Regions from separate parts of the Enterobacter mori genome, predicted to be linked through region 1. Evidence: predicted binding sites of a transcription regulator. Region 1 holds the regulator's gene; the other holds the start of a gene.

Evidence for each region. The regulator PhoB, encoded in region 1, activates phosphate uptake and scavenging genes when phosphate is short. The targets are predictions, from matches to a motif close to CTGTCATAAAACTGNCNNAT.
Region 2: uvrB (excinuclease ABC subunit UvrB) is a predicted target of PhoB. The motif match lies at 2,535-2,554, and genes of this name have one in related genera.

What each region holds. Positions count from the first base shown of each region.
Region 1 is NZ_CP104285.1:975,010-990,770, forward strand. Features, by position in the region: gene sbcC (exonuclease subunit SbcC) at 1-937, opposite strand, end outside; gene sbcD (exonuclease subunit SbcD) at 934-2,139, opposite strand; gene phoB (phosphate response regulator transcription factor PhoB) at 2,327-3,016, shown strand; gene phoR (phosphate regulon sensor histidine kinase PhoR) at 3,038-4,333, shown strand; gene brnQ (branched-chain amino acid transporter carrier protein BrnQ) at 4,743-6,062, shown strand; gene proY (proline-specific permease ProY) at 6,144-7,517, shown strand; gene malZ (maltodextrin glucosidase) at 7,680-9,497, shown strand; gene N2K86_RS04630 (hydrolase) at 9,698-10,339, shown strand; gene N2K86_RS04635 (antibiotic biosynthesis monooxygenase) at 10,387-10,932, shown strand; gene N2K86_RS04640 (amidohydrolase) at 10,954-12,822, shown strand; gene N2K86_RS04645 (peroxiredoxin C) at 12,868-13,470, opposite strand; gene acpH (ACP phosphodiesterase) at 13,597-14,178, opposite strand; gene queA (tRNA preQ1(34) S-adenosylmethionine ribosyltransferase-isomerase QueA) at 14,271-15,341, shown strand; gene tgt (tRNA guanosine(34) transglycosylase Tgt) at 15,395-15,761, shown strand, end outside.
Region 2 is NZ_CP104285.1:1,379,051-1,394,811, forward strand. Features, by position in the region: gene bioC (malonyl-ACP O-methyltransferase BioC) at 1-654, shown strand, start outside; gene bioD (dethiobiotin synthase) at 647-1,348, shown strand; gene N2K86_RS06495 (ABC transporter ATP-binding protein) at 1,311-2,033, opposite strand; gene uvrB (excinuclease ABC subunit UvrB) at 2,786-4,801, shown strand; gene yvcK (uridine diphosphate-N-acetylglucosamine-binding protein YvcK) at 4,863-5,771, opposite strand; molybdenum cofactor riboswitch at 5,997-6,130, shown strand; gene moaA (GTP 3',8-cyclase MoaA) at 6,118-7,107, shown strand; gene moaB (molybdenum cofactor biosynthesis protein B) at 7,132-7,644, shown strand; gene moaC (cyclic pyranopterin monophosphate synthase MoaC) at 7,648-8,133, shown strand; gene moaD (molybdopterin synthase sulfur carrier subunit) at 8,126-8,371, shown strand; gene moaE (molybdopterin synthase catalytic subunit MoaE) at 8,373-8,825, shown strand; gene N2K86_RS06535 (Bax inhibitor-1/YccA family protein) at 8,890-9,597, shown strand; gene N2K86_RS06540 (lysylphosphatidylglycerol synthase domain-containing protein) at 9,703-10,665, opposite strand; gene clsB (cardiolipin synthase ClsB) at 10,665-11,903, opposite strand; gene N2K86_RS06550 (endonuclease/exonuclease/phosphatase family protein) at 11,900-12,661, opposite strand; gene N2K86_RS06555 (YbhQ family protein) at 12,795-13,205, shown strand; gene N2K86_RS06560 (ABC transporter permease) at 13,167-14,273, opposite strand; gene N2K86_RS06565 (ABC transporter permease) at 14,283-15,416, opposite strand; gene N2K86_RS06570 (ATP-binding cassette domain-containing protein) at 15,406-15,761, opposite strand, start outside.

The sequences.
Region 1 (15,761 bases):
TACGCTGCTTCGTTTGCGCCAGGCGTGATGCCTGTTCTTGTTGATGTTCCCACAGTGGGCGGAGTTGGGATGCGGGTTGCGCGAGCTGGAGCTTTGCCAGATCGGGCGCCGCATCGGCCAGCGCCTGTTGCGTCTGCTGCTGTAAGATCGTGGCGCGCTGCTGTTCGCGGATAAGCTCCTCGCTGCGCGTAAGCCACTGAAATTCTTTCTGATGGTTCTGCTGCTGCGCCAGCAGGGTTTTCTCTTCGTCAGTAAGTGCCTGCAAACTTTGCTGCAACTGCTGCTGCTGTTCTTCGCTCAACAGGACAACGCCTGCCGCTTGCGCTTCGCACATCTCAAGCGCATTGCGCGCGGCTTTGTGTTTTTCAAACACCATGGCGGAAATCTGGCCGTAGATCTCGGTGCCGGTTAGCTCTTCCAGCAGCTCCGCACGATCGCTCGGTTTGGCGTTAAGGAAGGCTGCAAACTGTCCCTGAGAGAGCAGCATTGAGCGGGTAAAACGGCCGTAGTCCAGCCCGGTAAGTGCTGCCGTTTGTTCCAGTTTATCCGTCACTTTGTCGGCGAGGATTTTTCCGTCTTCACAGCGTGCCAGCTCCACGCGCGGGGCCTGCAGGTTCCCGTCAGGCTGATTGCGCGCACGGTTCTGGCTCCAGAACGCACGATAGGCGATGCCTTTTACCTCGAACTCCACTTCCGCCAGGCACTCGGCGGTGTCGCGCGTCATCAGGTCGTTTTGCGCCTGAGAGACCTTTTGCAGTCGTGGCGTTTCGTGGTAAAGCGCCAGGCAGATGGCGTCGAGCAGGGTGGTTTTCCCGGCACCGGTAGCACCGGTAATGGCAAACAGCCCGTTGCTGGCAAATGGCTCAGCGGTAAAGTCGATTTTCCACTCGCCCTTGAGGGAGTTCAGGTTTTTCAGGCGCAGGCTGAGAATTTTCATGCGTTTTCTCCCTCATCGTTAAGCACATGCAGGGTATGCGTGAACAGCTCGTTGAGCCTTACTCGCTTCGCGTCGTCAATCTCTTCCTGAGACAACCGGCGCGCAAACACCTCTTCGACCCGCAGTTCACTCAGCGTTTCACGCTGTGCACCTAACAGAATTTTCTCGCGCTGCTCCCGGCTGCGGCGAACCAGTAAGACCTCGACGGGCAGATCTTCCGTCAGTGCCTGAATTTTTCTTTGCATATCATGCAGGTAGTCATCGGTGGTGATTTCGATATCCAGCCAGACGGGCGGAGCCTGCTCGACACCACGCCACTGCTCAAGTTGTTCAGCAATGGCCGCCAGATCGCCTTTTAGCACGGCCAGTGGTTGGGTAACGGGCACGTCCAGCGTCTCGACAGCGCTGAGTTTACCGTCGGTAAAACTGACCAGATGCACGGATTTGGCTTTGCCTGTTTCATCGAAGCTGAGTGAAATGGGTGAGCCGCAATAGCGGATATGCTCGCAGCCGCCGACGATCTGCGCGCGGTGAATGTGTCCGAGCGCAATGTAGTCGGCTGGCGGGAAGTTCTGCGCCGGGAAGGCATCCAGCGTGCCGATATAGATGTCACGTACGGCGTCACTTTTACTGGCCCCAACGGTAGTGAGATGCCCGGTCGCAATCACCGGGATTGCCGCTTCGCCGCGCAGGGCGCAGGCATCGGTATGCTGCTGGTGATAATAATCAGTGATAGCCTGTAATAAATGCTGTTGCTTTTCGCCGCCGGAAAGTCCCGCCTGGCTTTGTACGATATCGCGCGGACGCAAAAACGGAATGGGACACAGCACCGCTCCCGGCGTGCCGTCACGTTTTTTCAGGATCTGCGGGGCATGTCCGGCGCTGGCCACCACGGTGGTATTGAGAAACGCCAGAATATCGCGGGATTCATTCAGCGTGGCCACAGAATCGTGATTTCCGGCGACAATCACCAGATGACAGCCGGTCTGCTGCAGATTCACCACGAAACGGTTATAGAGCTCACGCGCATAGCTGGGAGGTGAACCGGTATCGAAGATATCACCCGCCACAATAATCGCGTCCACCTCGTGCGTCTGGGCCGTCTCCAGCAGCCAGTTCAGGAAGGCTTCATGTTCAGCCGCACGGCTTTTGCTGTAAAAATTTTGACCCAGATGCCAGTCCGAGGTGTGAAGTATGCGCATAGCTGTTCCGTGGCAAAATTGAGAAAGCAGGATTATAAACTGTCAGGGAGTGGAAAATAACCGCTGTAATAAAACAACAGTTTGCCATTTATAGTGGTAAGGTTTTTCATAAATCTGTCATAAATCTGACGCATAATGACGCCGCATTACAAACTTGTAACTTAAATAAGATAAGACAGGGCAAAGTATGGCGAGACGTATTCTGGTCGTAGAAGATGAAGCTCCAATTCGTGAAATGGTGTGCTTCGTGCTCGAACAAAATGGCTTCCAGCCGGTTGAAGCGGAAGATTATGACAGCGCGGTGAACCAGCTGAATGAACCCTGGCCCGATCTGATTCTGCTTGACTGGATGTTGCCTGGCGGCTCTGGACTGCAGTTTATCAAACATCTAAAACGTGAAGCGATGACCCGCGATATTCCGGTGGTCATGCTCACAGCGCGCGGTGAAGAAGAGGATCGCGTGCGCGGTCTGGAAACCGGCGCGGACGATTACATCACCAAGCCGTTCTCCCCCAAAGAACTGGTTGCTCGCATCAAAGCCGTTATGCGCCGCATTTCGCCGATGGCGGTAGAAGAGGTGATTGAGATGCAGGGCCTGAGCCTTGACCCCACCTCACACCGCGTGATGACGGGCGAAAATCCCCTCGACATGGGGCCTACCGAATTTAAACTCCTGCACTTCTTCATGACCCACCCGGAACGCGTATACAGCCGCGAGCAGTTGCTGAATAACGTCTGGGGAACTAACGTGTATGTGGAAGACCGGACGGTTGATGTGCATATTCGCCGCCTGCGTAAAGCACTGGAGCTGAGCGGTCACGATCGCATGGTGCAGACGGTCCGCGGTACGGGTTATCGTTTTTCGACCCGTTTCTGAACAGTGACAGGAGTGTGACGCGTGCTGGAACGTCTGTCATGGAAAAGGCTCGTCTTTGAACTGATCTTATGCTGTATTCCGGCCTTTATTCTGGGGGCCATCTTTGGGCATCTGCCTTGGTTTTTGCTGGCGGCAGTGACCGGGTTATTAGTCTGGCATTTCTGGAACTTACTGCGCCTCTCCTGGTGGCTGTGGGTGGACAGAAGCATGACCCCTCCGCCGGGAAGCGGGAGCTGGGAACCGCTGCTGTATGGCCTGCACCAGATGCAGATGCGTAATAAAAAACGTCGTCGCGAGCTGGGAAGCTTAATCAAACGCTTTCGCAGCGGCGCGGAGTCGCTGCCGGATGCCGTCATTCTGACCACTGAAGAAGGCACGATTTTCTGGTGTAACGGCCTGGCGCAACAGCTGCTGGGCCTGCGCTGGCCGGACGATAATGGGCAAAATATTCTTAACCTGCTGCGTTATCCGGAGTTCACGCTGTATCTGAAAAAACGTGATTTTACGGGGCCGCACAATCTGAGGCTCAACAACGGGCGCCATCTGGAAATCCGCGTGATGCCTTACAGCGATCGACAGTGGCTGATGGTGGCGCGGGATGTCACCCAGATGCACCAGCTGGAAGGGGCGAGACGCAACTTCTTCGCAAACGTGAGCCACGAATTACGCACCCCGTTGACCGTGCTTCAGGGCTACCTGGAGATGATGCAGGAGCAAACGCTCGAAGGTGCGCCGCGTGAAAAAGCGCTGCACACCATGCGCGAGCAAACGCACCGTATGGAAGGTCTGGTCAAGCAGCTGCTGACGCTCTCGAAGATTGAAGCCGCACCTTCACTGGCACTGAATGACACCATCGACGTGCCGATGATGCTGCGGGTGGTGGAGCGGGAAGCGCAAACGTTAAGCCATAAAAAACATCAAATTAGCTTTGAGGTCGACAGCGCCCTGAAGGTGCTCGGCAGTGAAGATGAGCTGCGCAGCGCCATCTCCAACCTGGTGTATAACGCGGTGAATCATACGCCGGAGGGGACCCATATCGTGGTGCGCTGGCAGCGTGTGACCGCGGGCGCTGAGTTTAGCGTTGAGGACAACGGGCCGGGGATTGCCCCTGAGCACATACCGCGTCTGACCGAGCGATTCTACCGTGTGGATAAAGCGCGCTCGCGGCAGACCGGGGGAAGCGGTCTGGGGCTGGCGATTGTGAAACACGCGGTGAATCATCATGAAAGCCGTCTTGATATTCAGAGTACGCTGGGTAAAGGAACCCGCTTCAGCTTTGTTATTCCGGAACGATTAATTGCCAAAAAGATCGCCTGACGGCAGGCGTGTCATTTTACCTTTCCACGGGTCAGCATTTGCTGGCCCGTTTGCTTTGCAGTCAAGCGAAACGCGTGTGAATATTATACGGTTGATGCTTTTTTGTTCGCATGATTAGCCATGGGTTTTTCTTATAATTAGCGTATTGTTCTGGTCTGGTTTTTCATGCTGGTATATTGTTCTGGTTTTGCGATCCCTCCTTGCCTTTAAACGTTATAAGCGTTTAAATTGCCCCCCAGATACTGTCAGACCGACTGTATTTGCGTGGTAAATCGAAAAACTATTCTTCTCCACGCCAGGACGGGAGCATTTCCCGCTGAAATTGAGCAAATTTTCCGCTGTATCGTCCCATCAGGGATAGCGAAAATCTCAACGTTTTCAACACCACATCCACAGGCAGTAAGGTTTTATGACCCATCACTTAAAATCGCGTGACATCATCGCGCTGGGCTTTATGACATTTGCGCTGTTCGTTGGCGCAGGTAATATCATTTTCCCTCCAATGGTTGGCTTACAGGCGGGTGAACACGTCTGGACGGCTGCGTTTGGTTTCCTGATTACTGCCGTGGGTCTTCCGGTCCTCACCGTTATCGCGCTGGCGAAAGTCGGTGGCGGCGTGGACAGCCTCAGCACCCCGATTGGCAAAGTGGCTGGCGTTCTGCTGGCGACCGTCTGCTATCTGGCCGTTGGTCCGCTGTTTGCCACCCCGCGTACCGCGACCGTTTCCTTTGAAGTGGGGATCGCTCCGCTGACGGGTGACGGCGCGATGCCGCTGTTTATCTACAGCCTGATCTACTTCGCAATCGTAATACTGGTTTCCCTTTATCCGGGCAAATTGCTGGATACCGTGGGTAACTTCCTGGCGCCGCTGAAAATTGTGGCACTGATCGTGCTGGCGGTGGCGGCCATCGTCTGGCCTGCAGGCCCGATTAGCGACGCAATGGACGCCTATAAAAACGCTGCGTTCTCTAACGGCTTTGTGAACGGCTATCTGACGATGGATACGCTGGGCGCGATGGTGTTTGGTATCGTTATCGTCAATGCCGCGCGTTCCCGCGGTGTGACGGAAGCGCGCCTGCTGACCCGCTATACCATCTGGGCTGGCCTGATGGCCGGTGTGGGTCTGACGCTTCTGTATCTGGCACTGTTCCGCCTGGGTTCCGACAGCGCGATGCTGGTCGATCAAAACGCCAACGGTGCAGCTATCCTGCACGCTTACGTTCAGCACACCTTCGGTGGTGCGGGCAGCATGCTGCTGGCGGCGCTGATTTTCCTGGCGTGTCTGGTGACGGCGGTTGGCCTGACCTGTGCCTGCGCAGAGTTCTTTGCACAGTATCTGCCGCTCTCTTACCGCACCCTGGTGTTTATCCTTGGTATTTTCTCCATGGCGGTGTCCAACCTCGGTCTGAGCCACCTGATTCAGGTCTCTATTCCGGTACTGACGGCGATTTACCCGCCGTGCATCGTGCTGGTGGTGCTGAGCTTTACTCGCCCGTGGTGGAACAACTCGTCGCGAATTATTGCACCAGCCATGTTTATCAGCCTGATTTTTGGTATCCTTGACGGGATTAAAGCATCAGCTTTCGCAGACATTCTGCCTGCGTGGACACAGCGTCTGCCGCTGTCTGAGCAAGGCCTGGCCTGGCTGATGCCTACCGTTGTCGCACTGGTTCTGGCGATTATCTGGGACCGTGCTGCAGGGCGTCAGGTCGCATCGAACGCCCATTAATCAACGGCAACAAACTGTTTAACCACGGGGCTTAAAGCCCCGTGGTTTTTTGTTTTTTTTGTGTTGAATGGCAAGATTTAAATGGAAAGCACTAACAAACTTAAACGTGGATTGAGCACCCGCCACATCCGCTTTATGGCGCTGGGCTCGGCTATCGGCACCGGTCTTTTTTATGGCTCGGCAGATGCCATCAAAATGGCCGGTCCAAGCGTTCTGCTGGCGTACATCATCGGCGGTGTTGCGGCCTATATCATCATGCGCGCGCTGGGTGAGATGTCGGTTCACAACCCGTCTGCCAGCTCCTTCTCCCGCTACGCGCAGGAAAACTTAGGCCCGCTGGCCGGGTTTATCACCGGCTGGACCTACTGCTTTGAAATCCTGATTGTGGCGATTGCCGACGTGACCGCGTTTGGCATCTATATGGGCGTCTGGTTCCCGGCGGTGCCGCACTGGATATGGGTGCTGAGCGTGGTGCTGATCATCTGCGCCGTCAACCTGATGAGCGTGAAGGTGTTTGGTGAGCTGGAGTTCTGGTTCTCCTTCTTTAAGGTCGCGACCATTATCATCATGATCCTCGCCGGTTTCGGCATCATCATCTGGGGTATCGGTAATGGCGGTCAGCCGACCGGCATCCATAACCTGTGGACGAACGGCGGCTTCTTCAGCAACGGCTGGCTCGGCATGGTGATGTCGCTTCAGATGGTCATGTTCGCCTACGGCGGTATCGAGATTATTGGGATCACCGCCGGGGAAGCGAAAGACCCGGAGAAATCCATTCCGCGCGCCATCAACTCCGTGCCGATGCGTATACTGGTGTTTTATGTGGGTACGCTGTTCGTGATTATGTCCATCTACCCGTGGAACCAGGTCGGCACCAACGGCAGCCCATTTGTTCTGACCTTCCAGCACATGGGTATCGCCTTTGCCGCCAGCATTCTCAACTTTGTGGTGCTGACCGCGTCGCTGTCGGCCATCAACAGTGACGTCTTTGGCGTAGGCCGTATGCTGCACGGCATGGCGGAGCAGGGCAGCGCGCCGAAGGTGTTCGCCAAAACCTCACGCCGCGGCACGCCGTGGGTGACCGTCGTGGTCATGACCGTGGCGCTGCTGTTCTCGGTTTACCTGAATTACATCATGCCGGAAAACGTCTTCCTGGTAATTGCCTCACTGGCGACCTTCGCGACGGTGTGGGTGTGGATCATGATCCTGCTGTCGCAGATTGCCTTTCGCCGTCGTCTGTCGCCGGATGAGGCGAAAGCGCTGAAGTTCAAAGTACCGGGCGGGGTGGCAACCACCGTCGTTGGGCTGATCTTCCTGGTGTTTATCATTGGGCTGATTGGCTACCACCCGGACACCCGTATTTCCCTGTATGTGGGCTGCGCGTGGATCGTCCTGCTGCTGGTGGGCTGGATGTTCAAATGCCGCCGTGACCGTCAGTTGGCAGAAGCACAGTAACATCCTTTTCCCCTCTCCACGTGGGAGAGGGTTAGGGTGAGGGCATCAGGTCGCACTGATGCCTACTCCCCCGTCCTCCTCCCCCAATAAATCACGTCATGGTGAGCTATCCTTAACCACCCTGTGGCAAGGTGACGTCAATTTCATCAAAGGGGATTCGTGATGTTAAATGCCTGGCACCTTCCGGTTGCCCCATTTGTTAAGCAAAACAAAGACAACCTTGTGATTACGCTCTGGCTGGCGGGGGAAAATCAGCCTGAACGCGTGACGCTCCGCGCCGAAATAGATAACGAAGAGACCGGGCTGAAAATGCACAAGCTGCGCAGTCAGCCGCAGCCAGGGATCACCGCATGGCGGGCGAATATCGACCTGCGCAGCGGCCAGCCGCGTCGCCGTTACAGCTTCAAACTGTTGTGGAATAACCGTCAGCTGTGGTTTACCCCGCAGGGGTTTAGCCGTTTTCCGCCCGCACGGCTGGAGCAGTTTGCGGTCGATTACCCGGATAACGGCCCGCAGTGGGTTAACGATCAGATCTTTTACCAGATTTTCCCGGACCGCTTTGCGCGCAGCGAAAAGCGCACCGCGCAGCAGGATAAGGTTTATTACCACCACGCGGCGGGTCACGACGTCATTATGAAAGCGTGGGATGATCCGGTGACGGCGCAGGCTGGCGGCTCGACCTTTTACGGCGGCGATCTCGACGGCATCAGCGAAAAACTGCCGTACCTGAAAAAACTGGGCGTGACGGCGCTCTACCTGAACCCGGTGTTTAAAGCCCCAAGCGTGCACAAATACGATACGCAGGATTATCGCCACGTTGACGAACAGTTTGGCGGTGACGAGGCGCTGATGCGCCTGCGTAAGAACACCCAAAATGAAGGCATGCGCCTGATTCTGGACGGCGTGTTCAACCACAGCGGAGATTCACACGCCTGGTTTGACCGCCATAATCAGTCGATGGGCGGGGCATGTCATAACCCGGACTCGCCGCAGCGTGACTGGTACAGCTTTAACGAGGAGGGACGCGCGCTGGACTGGCTGGGTTACGCCAGCCTGCCGAAGCTGGATTTCCAGTCGCCAACGCTCGTGAATGAAATCTACGGCGGCGAAGACAGCATCGTGCGCCACTGGTTGAAAGCGCCATGGAATATGGACGGCTGGCGTCTGGACGTGGTGCATATGCTCGGTGAAGCAGGCGGGGCGCAGAATAACCTTCAGCACGTCGCGGGGATCACGCGCTCGGCGAAAGCGGCCCAGCCTGAAGCGTTTGTCTTCGGCGAGCACTTTGGCGACGCGCGCCAGTGGCTGCAGAACGATGCGGAAGATGCGGCGATGAACTATCGCGGCTTCACCTTCCCGCTGTGGGGATTCCTCGCTAACACCGATATCTCCTACGATCCGAACCATATCGACGCTGAAACCTGCATGGCGTGGATGGAGAACTATCGCGCCGGTCTGTCTCATCAGCAGCAGCTGCGGATGTTCAACCAGCTCGATAGCCACGATACCGCCCGCTTTAAATCCCTGCTCGGCAAGGATGTAGCCCGTCTGCCGCTGGCGGTCACCTGGCTCTTCACCTGGCCGGGCGTGCCGTGCATTTATTACGGCGACGAGGTGGGGCTGGACGGCAACAACGATCCGTTCTGTCGTAAAACCTTCCCGTGGGAGCCCGCGAAACAGGACAAGGTGCTGTTCAGCCTGTATCAGCGGCTGGCGAAGCTGCGTAAGCAGAGTCTCGCCCTGCGCTACGGTGGCTGTCAGGTGGCCTATGCGCACGATAACGTGGTGGTGTTTGCCCGCGTCTATAACCAGCAGCGCGTGCTGGTGGCGATCAACCGGGGCGAGGCCTGTGAAGTTGTCCTGGACCATTCCCCGCTGCTTAACGTGAAGGTATGGCAACTTAAAGAAGGTAAGGGCGTTATTCAGGAAGGGATCTTCTCTCTGCCTGCAATATCCGCTTCTATCTGGTTCGGCCATTAACCCTGCCTCTGCAACCGGTATACGAGTCGGTTGCAGAATATTCCCCTAGGTTGTTCTGATAAATTCAACAGAGGGGACAAATATCTTTACTATCCGCTTAATCAATTCTCGCTATACTCAATTTGCTTTATCAGTCAGGGCCCTTTCTCATATAGCACACTAAATTTTTCTCTTTTAACTTATTGATTAAAAGGTTTTTTATGTCTATTCGTGAACTGATTGATCCGTCCAATTCCGCATTGATTTTTATCGATCACCAGCCACAGATGTCCTTTGGCGTCGCTAATATTGATCGCCAACTGCTGAAAAATAATACGGTTGCCCTGGCAAAAGCCGGCAAAATTTTTGATGTTCCTGTTATCTACACCTCAGTCGAAACCAAAAGCTTCAGCGGCTATATCTGGCCCGAGCTGCTGGCGGTGCATCCGGATGTTAAGCCGATTGAGCGCACCTCTATGAACTCCTGGGAAGATGATGCGTTTGTTGCGGCAGTCAAAGCCACGGGCCGTAAGAAACTTATTATCTCTGCCCTGTGGACTGAAGTGTGTCTGACCTTCCCGGCACTGATGGCGCTGGATGAAGGCTTCGAAGTCTATGTGGTGACTGACACCTCCGGTGGCACCTCCGTAGATGCCCATGAGCGCGCTATTGACCGCATGGTGCAGGCGGGTGCCGTGCCTGTGACCTGGCAGCAGGTACTGCTGGAGTACCAGCGCGACTGGTCACGCAAAGGGACTTACGACGCGGTCATGGACCTGGTACGAGAGCACAGCGGAGCTTACGGTATGGGGGTTGATTATGCCTACACCCTCGTTCACGGTGCGCCAGAGCGTAAAGCGTAAACCTTTCAGGGCGGGGTCCTCCCGCCCGCTCATGACCAGGAGCTTTTATGGCGCAAACATCCCATGTCACGCTGGTGATCGCTCACACCCTTCTTCCGGGACAGTCTGAGCGGTACGAGCAGTGGCTCGGCAAAATCATGCCCATCGCGGCGGAATTTCCCGGCCATCTGGGCGCAAATGTCATTCGTCCTGCCGAAGGGCAGACGCTGTGGACGGTGGTTATCCGCTTCGACACTATCGAACACCTTTACGCGTGGACGCAGTCTGATACACGCAATGGGCTGGTGAAAGAGATTGAGTCCCTACTGGCGGAAGGCGATAAAACTGAAGTGCGCACCGAGCCGGCATTCTGGTTCACGCCGCCGGAACCGCACGTGCGTAAACCGAAGCAGTGGAAGCAATTTCTCATCACGTTGCTGGTGATTTTTCCAAGCACCAACGTAGTGCCGCTGGTGACAGGCTTATTGCTGCCTGGTCTGAAAGGCTCATTATTGCTGCATTTGATTAACGATGCCTGTGTGGTCGCGCTGGTGGTCTGGCTGTGGATGCCCATCGTGACCCGTCTGTTTGCCGGATGGCTGAAAAAAGCCTGATTCGGTTCAAAGGAGTACGTTATGTCCCAAACTGCCACACTGATCTTAACCAAAGGTCAGATCCATACCCTCGATCGTGAAAATCCGCTCACGGAAGCGGTGGCGATTGCCAATGGCAAGATCCTCGCTACAGGCAATCACGATCGCATCATGAGCTATGCGACGCAGGGAACACAGATCGTCGACCTGAAAGGGAGTACGGTGATCCCCGGCCTGAACGACTCGCACCTGCACCTGATCCGCGGCGGGCTGAACTACAACCTTGAACTGCGCTGGGAAGGTGTGCCCTCGCTGGTGGATGCGTTGCGCATGCTGAAAGATCAGGCCGATCGTACACCGTCACCACAGTGGGTGCGCGTCGTCGGTGGCTGGAGCGAATTCCAGTTTGCCGAGCGTCGGATGCCGACCATCGAAGAGCTTAACGAGGCGGCACCTGACACTCCTGTGTTTGTGCTTCATCTTTACGATCGCGCGTTGCTTAACCGCGCCGCGCTGAAAGCGGTTGGCTATACCAAAGAGACACCGAACCCGCCGGGTGGTGAAATCGTGCGTGATAACAACGGCAACCCAACCGGGATGCTTATCGCCAAACCGAATGCGATGATCCTTTACGCCACGCTGGCGAAAGGGCCGAAGCTGCCTATTGAGCAGCAGGTGAACTCCACGCGCCAGTTTATGCGTGAGCTGAACCGTCTGGGGCTGACCAGCGCCATCGACGCGGGCGGCGGTTTCCAGAACTACCCGGAAGATTACGAGGTGATCGCTGAGCTGCATGCCAAGGAGCAGATGACGGTGCGTATCGCCTACAACCTCTTTACCCAGCGTCCGAAGCAGGAGCTGGAAGATTTTGAGCGCTGGACCGATATGCTGAAGCCTGGACAGGGAACTGACTTCTATCGCGCTAACGGTGCAGGCGAAATGCTGGTCTTCTCGGCGGCAGATTTTGAAGACTTCCTCCAGCCGCGCCCGGATCTCCCGGAGGGGATGGAGGATGAGCTGGAGCGAGTGGTGCGCCACCTGGTGGAAAACCGCTGGCCGTTCCGTCTGCATGCCACCTATGACGAATCCATCAGCCGCATGCTGGACGTCTTTGAAAAGGTGAACCGGGATATTCCCTTTAATGGCCTGCACTGGTTCTTCGACCACGCAGAAACAATCACCGAGCATAATATCGAGCGCGTAAAGGCGCTCGGCGGCGGGATTGCGGTGCAGCACCGTATGGCATTCCAGGGCGAGTATTTTGTCGATCGCTACGGTAAAGAGGCGGTGAAACATACGCCGCCGGTGGCGAAAATGCTTGAGCTGGAGGTGCCGGTTGGGTTAGGGACGGACGCTACGCGTGTGGCGAGCTACAATCCGTGGACGGCACTTTATTGGTTGGTGTCTGGCCGTACGGTGGGTGGGCTGGCAATGTATGATGACAACAACCGTCTGCCGCGTGAGGTGGCGCTGGAGCTGTGGACTGCAGGGAGCGCGTGGTTCTCCAGCGAGCAGGGCAAAAAAGGGCGGCTTGTTGAAGGACAGCTGGCGGATCTGGTGGTGCTGTCGAAAGACTACTTCAGCGTGGCGGAAGAGGAAATTAAAGGCATTGAATCGGTGCTGACGGTCGTGGATGGCAAAGTAGTATACGCCGCCGGGCATTTCAGCCCTCTATCCCCTCCGTCGATCCCGGTTTTGCCCGAGTGGTCACCCGTAGTGAAAGTGCCAGGGCATTATCGCTCTGCACCGCCTGCGACCAGTAAAGTGGGCGCGGTAGTACAGATGCACCAGTGCATCGGCAGCTGTGGGGTGCATGGTCATGCGCACGGCATTGCACGTCAGTCGGATATTCCGGTCTCGGATGAGCAGGCGTTCTGGGGCGTGTTAGGCTGTTCTTGCTTCGCGTTCTAAATAAAAAGGCCCGCATCAGCGGGCCTTCGTCGTAAACCGTGCCGATTACAGGCTGGATACGTTCTCAGACAGGTATTTAGCCACGCCGTCTGGGGAAGCAGCCATACCTTCTTTACCTTTTTCCCACTGAGCCGGGCACACTTCACCGTGCTCTTCGTGGAACTGCAGCGCGTCAACCATGCGCAGCATTTCGTCGATGTTACGACCCAGCGGCAGATCGTTTACAACCTGGTGACGAACGATGCCGTTTGCGTCGATCAGGAAAGAACCGCGCAGCGCAACGCCAGCGTCCGGATGTTCGATACCGTAAGCCTGCTGGATTTCGCGTTTGATGTCCGCAACCATTGCGTATTTCACCGCACCGATGCCGCCATTTTCGACAGGGGTGTTACGCCATGCGTTGTGTACAAATTCAGAGTCGAAGGAGACGCCAACCACTTCCACGCCACGCTTCTGGAATTCTTCATAACGTTTGTCGAACGCGATCAGCTCAGACGGGCAAACGAAAGTGAAGTCCATTGGCCAGAAGAACAGAACGGTCGCTTTACCGTTGGTGTGCTGTTTGAAGTTGAAGTTTTCAACGATTTCACCATTGCCCAGAACTGCTGCAGCTGTAAAATCCGGAGCCGGACGAGTTACCAGAACCATATGATTCTCCTGTAGATACTAAGGTTATTTGGAACGCAACGCGGGCCAGTATAGAGAGTGTTCGGGAATAAGACAAAGAGGTGGTGACAATCGTTCCGCCAGCTTTTACCTATCAATGTAAATCTGTCACAGTTGTTTGTTTTGCGCTTGCATCATCATGAGCGGGTAAAATTGCCAGAAACGCGTTTCCAGCGCATCGTAATGCTCATCCAGGTCATACCAGGAGTCGCGCAGGGCATCCAGTCGCGGGCGACGGCTCGCCATCCCATTCAGTACATTCTGGATGAAATCCATCTCGCCGTAGCGCTCCAGCCAGCGTTCCGACCACAGGTAATTATTCAGATTCACAAATCGCGGCGGTGAGTCCGGTAAAATAATCGACACCTGCTGATGGGCATAGCGCACAAATTCGGGTAGCGGCATCTCCGGCGAAAGCTGTTCCCAGTGGCGCGACAGGAAGTGATCCCACATCACATCGAGCGTGATCGGCGCAACGCGGCGCGTCTCAGGGCGAAACCACGCTTTGGCTTCCGTTACTTCCGGCAGGTTATCGGTCAGCACGTCGATGCGGCGGTGCATAAAAATTCCGTCGACAACCTCAGGGGAATACTCTTCTGCAGGGTTGCCGCGTACAAAATCGGCCAGCAAATTGCCGGAAAGGGAGCTGTCAGCGAGGTGTGCGAGATGCAGGTGAGCGAGAAAATTCATGCGTTTTATTTGTCCGGGGGCGGCTAGTTGTTGCAGCAAAAGAGTGTGAGCACTAGACTATGCCGCCTGTTTTTAAGTCACGAGTATACGTCATGCGCGTCGCCGATTTCTCCTTTGAACTACCTGAATCCCTGATTGCTCACTATCCCATGCCCGAGCGCAGCAGCTGTCGCTTGCTATCACTGGATGGGCCGACGGGCGAACTGACGCACGGTACTTTCACCGATTTGCTCGACAAGCTCAACCCTGGCGATCTGCTGGTCTTTAACAATACCCGCGTGATCCCGGCGCGCCTGTTTGGCCGTAAAGCCAGCGGCGGCAAGATTGAAGTGCTGGTCGAACGTATGCTCGATGATAAACGTATTCTGGCACATATTCGCGCATCCAAAGCGCCTAAGCCGGGCGCGGAACTGCTGTTGGGCGATGACGAGAGCATCAAAGCAACCATGACCGCGCGTCAGGACGCGCTGTTTGAGGTGGCGTTCGACGACGAGCGCACGGTGCTCGATATTCTGAACGCCATCGGCCACATGCCGCTGCCGCCGTACATTGAGCGTCCGGACGAAGAAGCTGACCGCGAACTGTACCAGACCGTCTACAGCCAGAAGCCGGGTGCCGTCGCTGCGCCGACCGCGGGCCTGCATTTTGATGAGCCACTGCTGGAAAAACTGCGTGCGAAGGGCGTGGAGATGGCGTTCGTGACGCTGCACGTCGGCGCGGGGACCTTCCAGCCGGTGCGTGTGGACAGCATTGAAGACCACATCATGCACTCTGAATACGCCGAAGTACCGCAAGAGGTTGTGGATGCGGTTCTGGCGGCAAAAGGCCGCGGTAGCCGCGTGATTGCTGTGGGCACAACTTCCGTGCGTTCGCTTGAGAGCGCCGCGCAGGCAGCGAAAAGCGATCTCATTGAGCCGTTCTTTGGCGATACGCAGATCTTTATCTACCCGGGCTATCAGTACAAAGTGATTGATGCGCTGGTGACCAACTTCCATTTGCCTGAATCGACGCTGATTATGCTGGTTTCCGCGTTTGCCGGTTATCAGCATACGATGAACGCCTACAAGTCTGCGGTAGAACAAAAATATCGCTTTTTTAGCTACGGGGACGCGATGTTTATCACGTACAATCCGCTGGCTTTGAATGAGCGTGTCGGGGAATAAGTCCGCGGCACCGTTTTACAACGTTGGACTGTTTTTCTGACGTCGGAGAAAAAATGAAATTTGAACTCGATACCACCGACGGCCGCGCGCGTCGCGGTCGCCTGGTGTTTGATCGCGGCGTGGTGGAAACCCCCGCGTTTATGCCTGTGGGCACGTACGGCACCGTCAAAGGGATGACGCCGGAAGAAGTAGAAGCCACTGGCGCACAGATTATCCTCGGTAACACCTTCCACCTGTGGCTGCGTCCGGGTCAGGAGATCATGAAGCTCCACGGCGACCTGCACGATTTCATGCAGTGGAAAGGCCCTATCCTGACCGACTCCGGCGGCTTCCAGGTCTTCAGCTTGGGCGATATCCGCAAGATCACCGAAAAGGGCGTTCACTTCCGTAACCCGATCAACGGCGATCCGATTTTCCTCG
Region 2 (15,761 bases), 400 kb from region 1:
CTGGCCGTGCTTGGCGAGGATCGCTTCGCACAGGTACTGGATGCCGGCTGTGGTCCCGGCAGCAACAGCCGCTACTGGCGCGAGGCGGGGAGCCAGGTAACGGCCATCGACCTGTCGCCCGCAATGCTGGACGAAGCGCGCCAGCAGCAGGCTGCGCATCATTACCTGGTGGCCGATATCGAGGCCATCCCGCAGGCGGATGCGCAGTTCGATCTGGTCTGGAGCCATCTGGCGGTGCAGTGGTGCAGCAGCCTGCCGCAGGCCTTAAGCGAGCTTTATCGCGTGACGCGACCGGGCGGGAAGGTGGCCTTTACGACCTTGCTGGAAAGTTCGTTACCGGAGCTGAATCAGGCGTGGAAAGCGGTGGATGAGCAGCCGCACGCTAACCGCTTTTTATCGCATGACCAGGTGACGCAGGCGCTGGCAGGCTGGCGCTATCGCAGCACGGTGCAGACCATCACCCTCAATTTTAGCGATGCGTTCAGCGCCATGCGCTCGCTGAAGGGCATCGGGGCCACGCACCTGCATGCCGGGCGGGAGAGAAAACTGCTCACCCGGGGACAGCTGCAGCGTCTGGAGCTGGCCTGGCCGCAGCAGCGGGGGCAATTTCCGCTCTCTTATCAACTTTTTCATGGGATTATCGAACGTGACTGAACGTTATTTTGTTACCGGCACGGACACGGAAGTGGGCAAAACGGTTGCCAGCTCGGCGCTGCTGCAGGCGGCGCAAAAGCTTGGGAAAAACACAGCCGGGTATAAGCCCGTCGCCTCAGGCAGCGAGATGACGCCGGAAGGCTTACGCAACACCGACGCGCTGGCGCTCCAGCGCAACAGTACGCTTGAACTTGCCTATTCAGCGGTGAATCCGTACACCTTTGCCGAGCCGACCTCGCCGCACATCATCAGTGCCGATGAGGGCCGTCCGATTGATTTCGCCGTGCTGTCTGCCGGATTACGGACGCTGGAAAGCCAGGCCGACTGGGTGCTGGTGGAGGGGGCTGGCGGCTGGTTTACGCCGCTTTCGGACACGCAGACGTTTGCTGACTGGGTGCAGGCCGAGCAGCTTCCGGTCATTCTGGTCGTCGGCGTCAAGCTGGGCTGCATCAATCACGCCATGTTGACAGCGCAGGCCGTACAGCAGGCCGGGCTGCATCTGGCGGGCTGGATAGCCAACGACGTGGTTGCCCCGGGTAAACGCCATCAGGAGTATCTGGCGACGCTCAGGCGCGTCCTTCCCGCGCCGTGCCTCGGGGAAATTCCCTGGCTGGCTGACGGCGCGGAAAATGCCGAAACCGGACGTTATCTCGATCTCAGCGTCTTGCTTCCCGCGACATCCAGTGGGCGATAAGCTCGTCATCGAGTTCGTTAACGTGGCCCTGCGCCACGTTACGCCCGCGATAGAGCATGCAGAAACGGTCCGCCACCCGGCGGATAAACGACAGCTGTTGCTCCGCTAATAACACCGTCATACCTAACTCCCGATTTAAGCGCACCAGCAGCTGCCCCAGCTTCTGGGCGAAGCTGTGTCCTGCGCCGTGCAGGGGTTCATCGAGGATCAGCAGGCGCGGGCGGTTCACCAGCGCATTGGCCAGCGCCAGCTGATACTGGTCATCCGGAGAGAGCGTGTTGGCGCGGGCCTGCCGCAGCGCATAGAGTGCCGGAAACAGGTCGTAAACGTCTCTTTTCGCCTCAGGATCGGGTTTCCCCACGGCCTGCATCGCAATATGCAAATTTTCATCGATGGTCAGCTGGGAAAAGATCCGTCTGTCCTGCGGCACATAGCCTATGCCCGGCATGGAACGGTGGTCTGACGCCTGGCTGAGCAAATCGTGCGGCGGCGCCCCGGCTTCATGCCAGATAATGGTGCCGCTTTCGACGGGCACTTTTCCGGTAATGCAGTTCATCAGGGTCGTTTTGCCCATTCCCGGCAGGCCAACGACGCCTGTACACATGCCTTGCGGAAAATCTAAATCCAGGTTCCATAGCGTATGTTGGCTTCCGTAAAACTGATTCACAGCACGCAGACTCAACATCTTTCTCTCCTTAAAAATGTTTATTGATGACGCTCGTAGTCGACTGTGCAAAACGCCTGCCAGAAACCATAAAGTGATTAAAAAAGGGGCTTTTTTAGGAATAAGTCTCTGCGGATCGTCGCGCGGATCCCTGAATTGCACATCAACGGTGCCGGAAGCGGTGAATTGTGGTGCAGGGTGTGAAATGGCGGATTTGTGAGCGAGATCGCATGAGTTGGTTATGAATGACTCAACTGTTTATCATCAAAAAATAGCTATAAAAATTTTTTGTTGCCGCCTCGTGGGAAAAACCGGGAATTTGCCGAGCGCCAGTCTGCATGGGCTGGAAGCAGTTATCCACTATTCCTGTGGATAACCATGTGCATTAGAGTTAGAAAACACGCGATAAGCGAGAGAAGACGCGGCTTACGCCCAAATTGACGCGAAACGCGGCTTTAGAAAATATCGTTTATTATTTAATTGCTTAGATAAAAGCAATTGCCGTCATGAAAGTGTCACCCGTTGCCACAAAACTATCATTACCTGGCTTGACAAATGTTAAAAAAGGAAAAGTTCTGGGGATAACCGAGTCAGGCTGGTGTTTTATTTTGTCACAGTCTACATTTCAACCGGAATCGCGCTCATTCCCCAGGTGCTACTCTAAATATCCTGCCATGCCACTGGTTTTCCATCCAGTGTTTTTTACTGGCATTCCTGGCAACAACGAGTAAAATTACTCACCTGCCGCTTATAACGTCATCAGGTTGTCGCCCATGAGTAAACCGTTCAAATTGAATTCTGCTTTCCGTCCTTCGGGGGATCAGCCCGAGGCCATCCGCCGTCTGGAAGAGGGGCTGGAAGATGGGCTGGCGCATCAGACGCTATTAGGTGTGACGGGGTCAGGTAAAACCTTCACCATCGCCAACGTGATTGCGGATCTCCAGCGCCCAACGATGGTGCTGGCACCCAATAAAACCCTGGCGGCGCAGCTTTATGGTGAGATGAAAGAGTTCTTCCCGGACAACGCGGTGGAGTATTTTGTCTCCTACTACGATTACTACCAGCCAGAAGCCTATGTGCCGAGCTCTGACACCTTCATCGAGAAGGATGCCTCAGTGAACGAGCACATTGAGCAGATGCGTCTGTCGGCCACTAAGGCGCTTCTGGAGCGTCGCGATGTTGTGGTGGTGGCATCGGTTTCCGCGATCTACGGTCTGGGCGATCCGGATCTCTATCTCAAGATGATGCTGCACCTGACGCAGGGAATGATCATTGATCAGCGCGCCATCGTCCGTCGTCTGGCTGAACTGCAATATGCCCGTAACGATCAGGCCTTCCAGCGCGGGACATTCCGCGTGCGCGGAGAAGTGATCGACATCTTCCCGGCGGAATCAGACGATATGGCGCTGCGCGTTGAGCTGTTCGATGAAGAGGTTGAACGCCTGTCGCTCTTCGACCCGTTGACCGGACACATTGAATCGGTGATCCAGCGCTTCACCATCTACCCGAAAACGCACTACGTGACGCCGCGCGAGCGTATTGTGCAGGCGATGGAAGAGATCAAAGTGGAGCTGGCCGAGCGCCGCAAGGTGCTGTTGGCGAACAATAAGCTGCTGGAAGAGCAGCGCCTGAGCCAGCGCACCCAGTTCGACCTTGAGATGATGAACGAGCTGGGCTACTGCTCCGGCATTGAAAACTACTCGCGTTTCCTCTCCGGGCGCGGGCCGGGCGAGCCGCCGCCGACGCTGTTTGACTACCTTCCGGCAGACGGTTTGCTGGTGATCGACGAATCCCACGTCACGATCCCGCAGATCGGCGGGATGTACCGCGGTGACCGCGCGCGTAAAGAGACGCTGGTGGAATACGGCTTCCGCCTGCCGTCGGCGCTGGATAACCGCCCGATGAAGTTTGAAGAGTTTGAGGCGCTCGCGCCGCAAACCATTTACGTATCGGCCACGCCGGGCAACTACGAGCTGGAGAAATCCGGTGAAGATGTTGTCGATCAGGTTGTGCGTCCGACAGGTCTGCTCGACCCCATTATTGAAGTTCGTCCGGTGGCCACGCAGGTGGACGATCTGCTCTCGGAAATTCGGGCCCGTTCCGCCATCAACGAGCGCGTGCTGGTGACCACGCTCACCAAGCGTATGGCGGAAGACCTGACCGAGTATCTCGAAGAGCACGGCGAGAAGGTGCGTTATCTGCACTCGGATATCGATACCGTTGAGCGCATGGAGATCATCCGCGACCTGCGTCTGGGCGAGTTTGACGTGCTGGTAGGGATTAACCTGTTGCGGGAAGGCCTGGATATGCCGGAGGTCTCGCTGGTGGCGATTCTGGATGCGGATAAAGAGGGCTTCCTGCGTTCTGAACGTTCCCTGATCCAGACCATCGGCCGTGCGGCGCGTAACGTCAACGGGAAAGCGATTCTGTACGGTGACAAAATCACCCCGTCGATGGCGAAAGCGATTGGTGAAACGGAGCGCCGCCGTGAGAAGCAGCAGCGCTACAACGAAGAGCACGGCATTACGCCGCAGGGTCTGAACAAGAAGGTAGTGGATATCCTGGCGCTGGGTCAGAACATTGCCAAAACCAAAGCGAAAGGTCGCGGCAAGGCGCGTTCAGTGGTGGAAGAAGATACCGTCGTGCTGACGCCGAAAGCGCTGCAGCAGAAAATCCACGAGCTGGAAGGGCAGATGATGCAGCACGCGCAGAACCTGGAGTTCGAAGAGGCGGCGCAGATCCGCGACCAGCTTCATCAGCTGCGGGATCTTTTCATCGCGGCATCGTGAGTGGGTGATCTGTTTTCTCCCTCTCCCTGTGGGAGAGGGCATCAGGCCGCACAAAACGAACCTAACCCAGCGCCTGAATCGCCTTCTCCAGCGCCTCGCGCAGCAGGTGACGGTCATGGCGATATTTAACATCACTCGCCTCCAGCGGCTCCTGCACCACCACGCGGTCACCAATACCCGACACGTCCACCTTCGGCCCCACCACGACACCGTCGATAATTTTTTTACCGACGTACTGCTCCATTAACTCAAGCTTGTCCGCCAGCGACAGGCTCGCCGCCGCCGGGCTCAGTTCACGTCCCAGGTTACCGATGTAGACCATCGGGGCAGGGGTGCGGCGCAGCGCCTGCGCCAGCTCTTTCACCAGCAGAATCGGCATCAGGCTGGTGTAAAAACTGCCCGGGCCAATCAGGATCAGATCCGCTTCCCCGATGGCTTCTACCGCTTCGCGCGTGGCGGGGACGCCTGGATAGGTCATTAGCTCCGTTGGCGGCAGGATGAGCTGATCAATATTCACCTCACCGTAAACTTCATGCCCTTCAGCGTCGATAGCCATTAAATCGACCGGTTGTTCAGACATGGGGATCAGAAATGCATCCACTTTAAGCAGATTACGGATCAGGTTGATGGCTTCAAGAGGCCTCACGCTCAGGTGATCTAAAGCCTTTAACATCAGATTTCCGAGGTTATGCCCCGAAAGTTCGCCATTACCGCCAAAACGGTACTCAAACATCGCCGATGCGACGCTCGGTTCGGTAATTAACTGGTTCAGACAGTTGCGCATATCTCCCCAGGCAATCCCGCCTTCGGCACGTCGGATCCGCCCCGTTGAGCCGCCGTTATCGGTGGTGGTCACTATCCCTGTCAGCCTTGACCCGAGTGACGACAATGAGGACATGACACGGCCCAGGCCGTGGCCTCCGCCAAGAGCGACCACTCGGTCAAGATCCGCAAAAGTGCGATTGCGCATAGGTATTCCTTATCACGTTCGATCGCGTAACAGTAACCTAACTACCCCTAAAAGACGATGCCTCAGCCGATGCAAAATGACGTATATCAATGTGAAAGTGCGGTTTTTGGGTATCCTGTAGCGAAAATGCACGATTAAGTCGCTATATATATAATTATATAGCGAAATGCGAGAATGGCGAAGTGATGATTTCCGCGTTACTATCGTTATAACCACGTTTTCATTTTTGAAAACATACACTCTAGCCCTGGCGCCTGTGTCGAACGATATGGCGTCCTGGCCGTGGCAAATTAGCCACCAGGGTACAGAAAGAAATGACTGTGCCTCCCGATTTGGAAAGGTGTACATGGCTTCACAACTTACTGATGCTTTCGCGCGTAAGTTTTTCTACTTACGTCTGTCGATTACCGATGTGTGTAACTTCCGTTGCACCTACTGCCTGCCCGATGGCTATAAACCGGGCAGGGTCACCAATAACGGCTTTCTTTCTGTCGATGAAGTGCGGCGCGTTACGCGCGCCTTCTCTGAGCTCGGCACCGAAAAAGTGCGTCTGACCGGTGGCGAACCCTCTTTACGCCGTGATTTCCCCGACATCATTGCGGCCGTGCGTGAAAACGCACGTATCCGACAAATTGCGGTGACGACCAACGGTTATCGCATGGCGCGTGACGTGGCGAACTGGCGCGATGCAGGGCTGACGGCGATCAACGTCAGCGTCGACAGCCTGGATGCCCGTCAGTTCCACGCCATTACCGGACAGGACAAGTTCCAGCAGGTGATGGACGGCATTGACGCCGCATTCGCGGCGGGCTTCGACAAAGTCAAAGTGAACACCGTGCTGATGCGTGATGTAAACCATCATCAGCTGGACACCTTCCTGGCGTGGATCAAACCACGCCGCATTCAACTGCGTTTTATTGAACTGATGGAAACCGGCGAGGGCAGCGAGCTGTTCCGTCGCCATCACATTTCCGGCATGGTGCTGCGCGACGCGTTGCTGAAACGCGGCTGGATCCATCAAATCCGCCAGCGCAGCGACGGCCCAGCGCAGGTCTTTTGTCACCCGGATTACGAAGGGGAGATTGGGCTTATCATGCCCTATGAGAAAGACTTCTGCGCCAGCTGCAACCGCCTGCGCGTCTCCTCCGTTGGCAAGCTTCATCTCTGCCTGTTCGGCGACGGCGGCGTAGATCTTCGCGATTTGCTGGAAGACGATGCGCAGCAGGACGCGCTTGAAGCGCGCATTTCTGAAGCGCTGACGCATAAAAAACAGACCCACTTCCTGCATCAGGGCAATACCGGTATTACTCAGAACCTGTCTTACATCGGCGGGTAATCAGGCTTAAGAAGGAATCAGAAGATGAGTCAGGTAAGCGCAGAATTTATCCCGACACGCATTGCTATCCTTACCGTTTCCGACCGCCGTGGCGAAGAGGATGATACCTCCGGCCACTGGCTGCGTGATGAGGCGCATGAAGCGGGGCATCACATCGTCGATAAGGCAATCGTAAAAGAGAACCGCTACGCCATTCGCGCTCAGGTCTCTCAGTGGATCGCCAGCGATGAGGTGCAGGTGGTGTTGATTACTGGCGGTACCGGCTTTACCGCAGGCGATCAGACTCCCGAAGCGCTGATCCCGCTGTTCGACCGCGAAGTAGAAGGCTTCGGTGAAGTATTCCGCATGCTCTCCTTTGAAGAGATTGGTACCTCCACGCTTCAGTCGCGCGCCGTGGCGGGCGTGGCGAACAACACGCTGATTTTCGCCATGCCGGGCTCGACCAAAGCCTGCCGCACCGCATGGGAAAACATTATCGCCCCGCAGCTGGATGCCCGTACCCGTCCGTGTAATTTCCACCCCCATTTAAAGAAATAAGCGATGTCACAACTGACCCACATTAACGCCGCTGGCGAAGCGCATATGGTGGACGTCTCCGCCAAAGCGGAAACGGTGCGCGAGGCGCGCGCGGAAGCGTTCGTCACTATGCTGCCAGAAACCCTGGCGATGATTATCGACGGCAGCCACCACAAAGGTGATGTCTTTGCGACCGCGCGCATCGCGGGGATTCAGGCCGCTAAACGGACCTGGGACTTAATCCCGCTCTGCCACCCGCTGATGCTGAGCAAGGTGGAGGTGAACCTGCAGGCGCAGCCGGAACACAGCCGCGTGCGCATCGAGTCACTCTGCCGCTTAACCGGCAAAACCGGCGTGGAGATGGAAGCGCTGACGGCGGCCTCTGTCGCCGCGCTGACCATCTACGATATGTGTAAAGCGGTGCAGAAAGATATGGTGATTGGCCCGGTGCGCCTGCTGGCGAAAAGCGGCGGCAAATCCGGTGATTTTAAGGTGGACAGCCATGATTAAGGTGCTCTTTTTTGCGCAGGTGCGCGAGCTGGTGAATACCGACAGCCTGACGCTGGATGCGTCTTTCGAAAACGTCGCTGCCCTGCGCACGCATCTGGCGGCACAAAGCGACCGCTGGGCGCTGGCGCTCGACGAAGGCAAGCTGCTGGCCGCCGTGAATCAGACGCTGGTTGAATTCACCCATCCGCTGAACGCAGGGGATGAAGTGGCCTTCTTCCCGCCGGTGACAGGGGGCTAAAATGGCTGAAACCCGAATTCTGGTTGGTCCCGAGCGTTTTAACGTGGGGGCAGAATATAGCTGGCTGGCGGAACGCGATGAAGACGGCGCAGTTGTCACCTTTACCGGTAAAGTGCGCAACCACAACCTCGGTGACAGCGTGAAGGCTCTGACGCTGGAGCACTATCCGGGGATGACCGAAAAATCGCTGGCGGCGATTGTCGACGAGGCGCGAGGTCGTTGGCCGCTCGGGCGCATCACGGTTATTCACCGCATCGGCGAGATGTGGCCTGGCGAGGAGATTGTCTTCGTCGGGGTGACCAGCGCACACCGCAGCAGCGCGTTTGCGGCAGGGGAGTTCATTATGGATTTCCTCAAAACTAAAGCGCCATTCTGGAAGCGCGAAGCCACGCCGGAAGGTGACCGCTGGGTGGAATCGCGCGACAGCGATAAACAAGCCGCCAGCCGTTGGTAGTCGGTTTACGTGGATGTGTTAATCTTAACGTGTGTGTCTACTTAATCTTAATCAGGAGTGAATCATGGACCGATTTCCGCGTTCCGATTCAATAGTACAGCAGACCCGTAGCGGCCTGCAGACGTATATGGCTCAGGTGTACGGCTGGATGACGGTCGGCCTGCTGCTTACCGCGTTTATTGCGTGGTATGCGGCGAACACGCCTGAACTGATGATGTTTATCTTCTCCAGCAAAATCACCTTCTTTGGGCTGATTATCGCGCAGCTTGCGCTGGTATTTGTGCTTTCTGGCCTGGTGCAAAAGCTGAGTGCCGGAATGGCGACCACGCTGTTTATGCTCTATTCGGCGCTAACCGGGCTGACGCTTTCCAGTATTTTCATCGTTTACACCTACTCCTCCATCGCCAGCACCTTTGTGGTGACCGGCGGGATGTTCGGCGTTATGAGCCTGTACGGCTACACCACCAAACGTGACCTGAGCGGCTTAGGCAACATGCTGTTTATGGGGCTGATTGGGATCGTGCTGGCGTCGCTGGTGAACCTGTGGCTGAAGAGTGACGCGCTGATGTGGGCTGTAACTTACATCGGGGTGGTGGTCTTCGTTGGCTTGACGGCCTACGACACGCAGAAGCTGAAAAACATCGGCGAACAGATCGACGTGCGCGACAGTTCTAACCTGCGCAAATACTCGATTCTGGGGGCGTTGACGCTGTATCTGGACTTCATCAACCTGTTCCTGATGCTGCTGCGTATTTTCGGCAACCGTCGCTGAGGTTGTTTTGCCGGGTGGCGGTGCGGTCTGGTGCCCTCACCCTGACCCTCTCCCACGGGAGAGGGAACAAACACTAAAAACGGCAACAAGGTTGCCGTTTTGCTTTTATTTCGCCAACATCCTCTCATTCTTCGCCCGCAGCTTCTTCGCCCGACTCTCCAGCACCAGATAACAGACCGTTGCCAGCGCCAGCGGCAGGAAGTAATAGATCATGCGGTACGCCAGCAGGGCGGCGATGATCGTTCCCTGAGAGACATGCTCCCCCGCAAGCAACGCGATAAACACCGCCTCCAGCACGCCGATCCCGGCCGGAATATGCACAATCACGCCTGCAATACTGCTCACCAGCAGCACGCCCAGCACGAAGAAGTAATTCACGTCTTCACCAATCAACAGCCAGATAATCGCCCCCATTGCCATCCAGTTGGCGCTGGAGACCACCATTTGCAGTACCGCGAACTTCCATGAGGGCAATACCAGCTTTTGACCCTTGATGGTCATATGGCGGCGTTTAGCAAAGGCGCAGGCCCACAGATACACGGCGATGATCAACAGCAACACGATACCCAGAATGCGCAGCGTGGCCTCGTCGATATACCAGTGCGCGGGCAGTTGCACCACGCCGATGGTGAAGATCACCCCGCCGAGCAGAATATAGCCCAGCCAGTTAGTAGTGATGCTTAACGAGAAAATACGCGTAATGGTTCCGCCCGGCAGGCCAAGGCGCGAGTAAAGGCGATAGCGCATGCCAATGCCGCCGACCCAGGTGCTCAGCGTCAGGTTAAAGGCGTAGCAGATAAACGACACCAGCATCACCTGGCGCTTTGCCAGCTTGTGGCCGCAGTAGGCGCGGCCCAGCAGGTCGTAGCAGCCGTATATCAGGTAGCTCACGATGACCAGCCCGACGGCGCTCAGCAGCACCATTCGGTTGTAGTTACGGATGACCTTCCACACCTCTTCCCAGTCGACTTTTTGCGCGTACACCACCAGCAGAACCGCGACGGCGATAAAGAACAGCCAGGTGAGGATTTTCTTTGCCAGCTTCCAGCGAGGATGCGATTTCGACATCAGGTTTTCCCTCCGTCTTCCGCTTCAATGCGGTCCTGAGTTTCCATTTCGGGTTGAACCGGCGGGTCCACCTGCGCAAGCTTTGGCGTATGCGCGGGCAGCCAGCCGACCATCGCCGGGAAATGGCGCAGGAAGTGGAACACCACCACGCCGATGCCAAGGTTCCACCAGGTGCGTTTCGGCACCATGGACTCATCTACGCGCACGCAGTCATTGACGATCAGCCCCTGAAGGTTATCCCGCAGGGTTTGATTAAACTGCCGATCGTGAATGATCAGGTTCGCTTCCAGATTCAGCGACAAGCTCAGTGGATCGAGATTGCTGGAGCCGACGGTTGCCCAGTGATCGTCCATCAGGGCCACTTTTCCGTGCAGCGGTCGACGGCGATATTCATAGATCTGCACGCCGCCTTTCACCAGATAGTTATAGAGCAGGCGTGCGCCCACTTTGACAATTGGCATATCCGGCTCGCCCTGCACAATCAGTTTCACCCGTACGCCGCGTCGGGCCGCATTGCGCATGGCATGCAGAATACGGTAGCCGGGGAAGAAGTAAGCGTTGGCGATAATCACCTCGCGCTTCGCGTTCGCCAGCATCTTCAGGTAATGACGTTCAATGTCATCCCGGTGCTCGCCGTTATCCCGCCAGATAAACAGCGCCTGCGCTTCGCCTGGCTGTCGGTTCTCCTCCGGGCGATGGCGACGTCGCCACCAGTGGCGAACGGCCTCTTTACCCGGCAGGTTCTCCAGTTCAAACAGTAAAATGTCCTGAACCACCGGGCCTTCAATGCGGATTGCGTAATCCTGCTTGGCTTCCGGGCCGTAGTCAGACATATGTTCAGCGGAGTAGTTAATGCCGCCGACGAACGCCACCGTCTCATCCACCACCACAATTTTGCGGTGCATCCGACGAAAGAGGTTCGTGCGCATGCCAAATAAGCGGGGGCTGGGATCGTAGTAGCGGAAGACCACGCCGGCGGCGGTCAGTTCGTTGACGAACTCATCGCTCAGGTCCGGTGAGCCATAGCCGTCGAGCAGCGCTTCAATTTTGACCCCGCGCCGGGCAGCACGCAGCAGCACGCTGTGCAACTGCTTGCCAACCTCATCTTCGAACCAGATAAAGGTTTCGAGGATCACTTTCTGCTGTGCGTTATCAATCGCTTTAAATACGGCCGGATAATATTGATCGCCATTCTCCAGCAGCGTAATGCGGTTACCTTCCTGCCATGAACATTTCATAAATGGATCTCCGCGCTGAGTGGGGCATGGTCGGAGAGATGTCGCCAGTTGAGTAACGCCAGCGCGGTTGGGCTGCTGGCGTGGGCGTTTTTCACGTAGATTCGGTCAAGGCGCAGCAGGGGAAAGCGTACCGGGAACGTGCGTGCGGGGCGTCCGTTGGCGCGGGTGAAAATTTCCTCCAGCCCGGCGTTCACCTTAAGCGGATGGTTGGCGCGCTGCCGCCAGTCGTTGAAATCACCGGCGATGACCACGGGCTCGCCTTCCGGCAGCGCATTGCTCCATTCGGCGAGCATCTGCAGCTGAGCCTGTCGGTGGGCTTCACGCAGGCCAAGATGAACACAGCCTACGTGAACGGGAAATTCCAGGTCAGGTGGCGTGATACGACAGTAAAGCAGGCCGCGCTTTTCACTTTCGCCCACCGACACGTCGCGGTTCTCATAGTGTTCAATCGGAAAACGCGACAGCACCGCATTGCCGTGATGCCCCTCGGGGTAAACCGCGTTGCGTCCGTAAGCGTAATCGCTCCACATGGTATCGGCCAGAAACTCGTAGTGGGGGGCATCCGGCCAGTTTTCGACATGCATTGGATGCACTTCGTGCGCGCCCATCACTTCCTGCAGGCAAACAATGTCCGCGCTGACGGTGCGAACGGCGTCGCGCAGCTCCGGTAAAATGAAGCGGCGGTTAAATGCTGTGAAGCCCTTATGAATGTTTATCGTCAGCACCTTAAGCGAGAAATGCTGCTTTTTAATGGTCATAAACACCTTCCTGGGTGACTATCCCGATGAAAATAAAGTGTAGTCGGCGTCACAAAAAGATGCGGCGTTACGGAATTTTCCGTAAAGTGCGGTAGTCTGAACTAGCAGAGAAAAATCCTTCAGGAGAGAAGCCATGAAGTGGCAACAACGTGTTCGTGTCGCAACGGGTTTAAGTTGCTGGCAGATAATGTTGCATTTACTGGTCGTGGCCGTACTGGTGATGGGCTGGATGAGCGGCACGCTGGTGCGCGTTGGTCTGGGGCTATGCGTGCTTTACGGCGTCACCGTGCTGTCGATGCTGTTTTTACAGCGTCACCACGAGGCGCGCTGGCGTGAAGTGGGTGATGTGCTTGAAGAGCTCACCACCACCTGGTATTTTGGTGCCGCGATGATTGTGCTTTGGCTGCTGTCGCGCGTGCTGCAAAACAACCTGCTGCTGGCCCTGGCGGGTCTGGCCATTCTTGCAGGGCCTGCGGTCGTCTCGTTGCTGACCAAAGAGAAAAAGCTACGCAATGTTGCGTCTAAACATCGCGTACGCCACTGAACCCGTCGTGGCCGCGATGACCAGTAGCGGCCACAAACTTCCCCAGACAATATCCAGACTCGCATCCTTCAGATAGATCTGCTTGGTGATGTCCGTAAAGTGGCGAATCGGGTTTATCCACGTCAGATCCTGGAGCCACACCGGCATATTCTCGACGGGTGATACGTACCCCGAGAGCAAAATCGCGGGCATCATAAAGACGAATACCCCGATAAACGCCTGCTGCTGCGTCGAGCAGAGTGCGGAGATCAGCAGCCCAAACCCCACCAGCGACAGCCCGTAAATCACCATCGTGAAGTAAAACAGCGCCAGCGAACCGGCAAACGGGATCTGGTAGGCCCAAATCCCCACCCCCAGCACGATGGTAGCCTGAAATGTCGCGACAATCAGCGCCGGCACCGCTTTGCCGACGAAAATCTGCCAGGTGGCGAGCGGGGAGACCAGCAGCTGATCCAGCGTGCCCTGTTCGCGCTCGCGGGCGACGGAGAGGGAGGTCACGATCATCACCCCGATGGTGGTGATCATGGCGATCAGCGACGGCACCACGAACCACTTGTAGTCCAGATTCGGGTTGTACCAGTTGCGCACTACCAGCTCGCTGTTGTTGGGCTTTGGTTTGCCCTCCATCAGCTCCTGCTGGTAATCCTTCACCACCTGCTGCAGGTAGTTGGCCGCTATCTGGGCGCTGTTGGAGTTACGTCCGTCGAGGATCAGCTGCATCGGTGCGGTCTGGAAAGTATCCAGATTACGGGAGAAATCCGCCGGGAACCGCACCAGCAGCAGCGCTTTTTGCGTGTCGATGGTGGGCTGGATCTCCTGTGGGCTTTTCAGTAGCAGAATGTGGGTAAAGGCTTTCGCACGGGCAAAGCGCTGCGTCAGCTCGACGGAATGTTTGCCGTTATCTTCGTTGTAAATAGCAATGGTGGCGTTGGTCACCTCCAGCGTGGCGGCAAACGGGAACAGTAAAACCTGGATCAGCACCGGCAAGACCAGAATGGCGCGGGTTTGCGGCTCGCGCAGCAGGGATTGCAGCTCTTTGCGTATTAACGTCCATAAACGGTGAAACATGCGCGCTCCTTAATCTAACCGCCGCTTGGTTTTCATCCACGTCAACCCGATAAACATCACCGCCGACGCCATCAGAAACAGCGTGTTGATAATCAGCACCACCGGAATACTCCCTGCCAGAAACAGGCTTTGCAGGGTGCTAACGAAGTAGCGTGCCGGGATGATGTAAGTCACGGCGCGGATCACCGCCGGCATACTGTCTATCTGGAAGATAAACCCGGAAAGCATAATCGACGGCAGAAAAGCGGCATTGAGCGCCACCTGCGCGGCGTTAAACTGGTTGCGGGTGATGGTGGAGATGAGCAGCCCCATACCCAGCGTGCTGAGTAAAAACAGGCTGGTGATAAAGAACAGCACTACCAGCGAGCCGCGATACGGCACGCCGAGGATAAAGACGGACACCAGCATACAGAGCAGCATCGCCAGCATGCCGAGAAAATAGTAGGGAATAAGCTTGCACAGCAGCAGCTCGACGCGCGTCACTTCGGTGGAGAGCAGCGCCTCCATGGTGCCGCGCTCCCACTCGCGGGCGATAACCAGCGAGGTCAGAATCGCGCCGATTACCGTCATGATGATGGTTACCGCGCCCGGAATAATAAAGTGCTGGCTGATGGCGGCGGGGTTAAACCAGTAGCGCGTTTGCACGTCGATCAGCGGTTCAAACGTCTCTCCCCGGTCTTCGGCGCGCTGCATCTGCCAGAGCTGCCAGATCCCTTCCGCGTAGCCCTGCACGAAGTTGGCGGTATTCGGCTCGCTGCCGTCGGTGATCACCTGAATCGGCGCATCGGTTTCAGCGCGCGCCATATTGGCGGCGAAATCCACCGGAATGACGATCAGACCGCGAATTTTCCCGGCCTGCATCTTCTGGATCAGTTCCCGCCGGTTGTCGCTGATGGTGGCGTCAATATAGGGTGAGCCGGTCATGGCGTGAGTGAAGTCCAGCGCCTCTTCGCTCTGTTGCTCCAGCAAAATCCCGACCCGCAGCTTGCTGGAGTCCAGGTTTATGCCGTAGCCAAAGATAAACAGCAGCAGCAGGGGGATCACCACCGCAATCAGCCAGCTGCTGGGGTCGCGCACGATCTGCCGCGTCTCTTTAATGCATAGCGCGCGCACCCTGCGCCACGAAATGGCATTACTGCGCATGGGCATTCTCCTTATCCCAGTCGTGGATGAGGGTGATAAACGCCTGCTCCATGGTCGGGTCTGGCTGTGCGTCGTCGGCGGCCTGATTTTTCAGGTCGTCCGGCGTGCCGTGGGCAATCAGCTTGCCGCGATAGACCAGCCCGATGCGGTCGCAGTACTCCGCCTCGTCCATAAAGTGGGTGGTCACCATCACGGTCACCCCTTTCTCCACCATGCTGTTGATATGCAGCCAAAACTCGCGGCGGGTAAGGGGATCAACGCCCGAAGTGGGTTCATCCAGAAACAGAATATCCGGCTCGTGCATCAGCGAGCAGGCCAGCGCCAGCCGCTGCTTAAAGCCGAGCG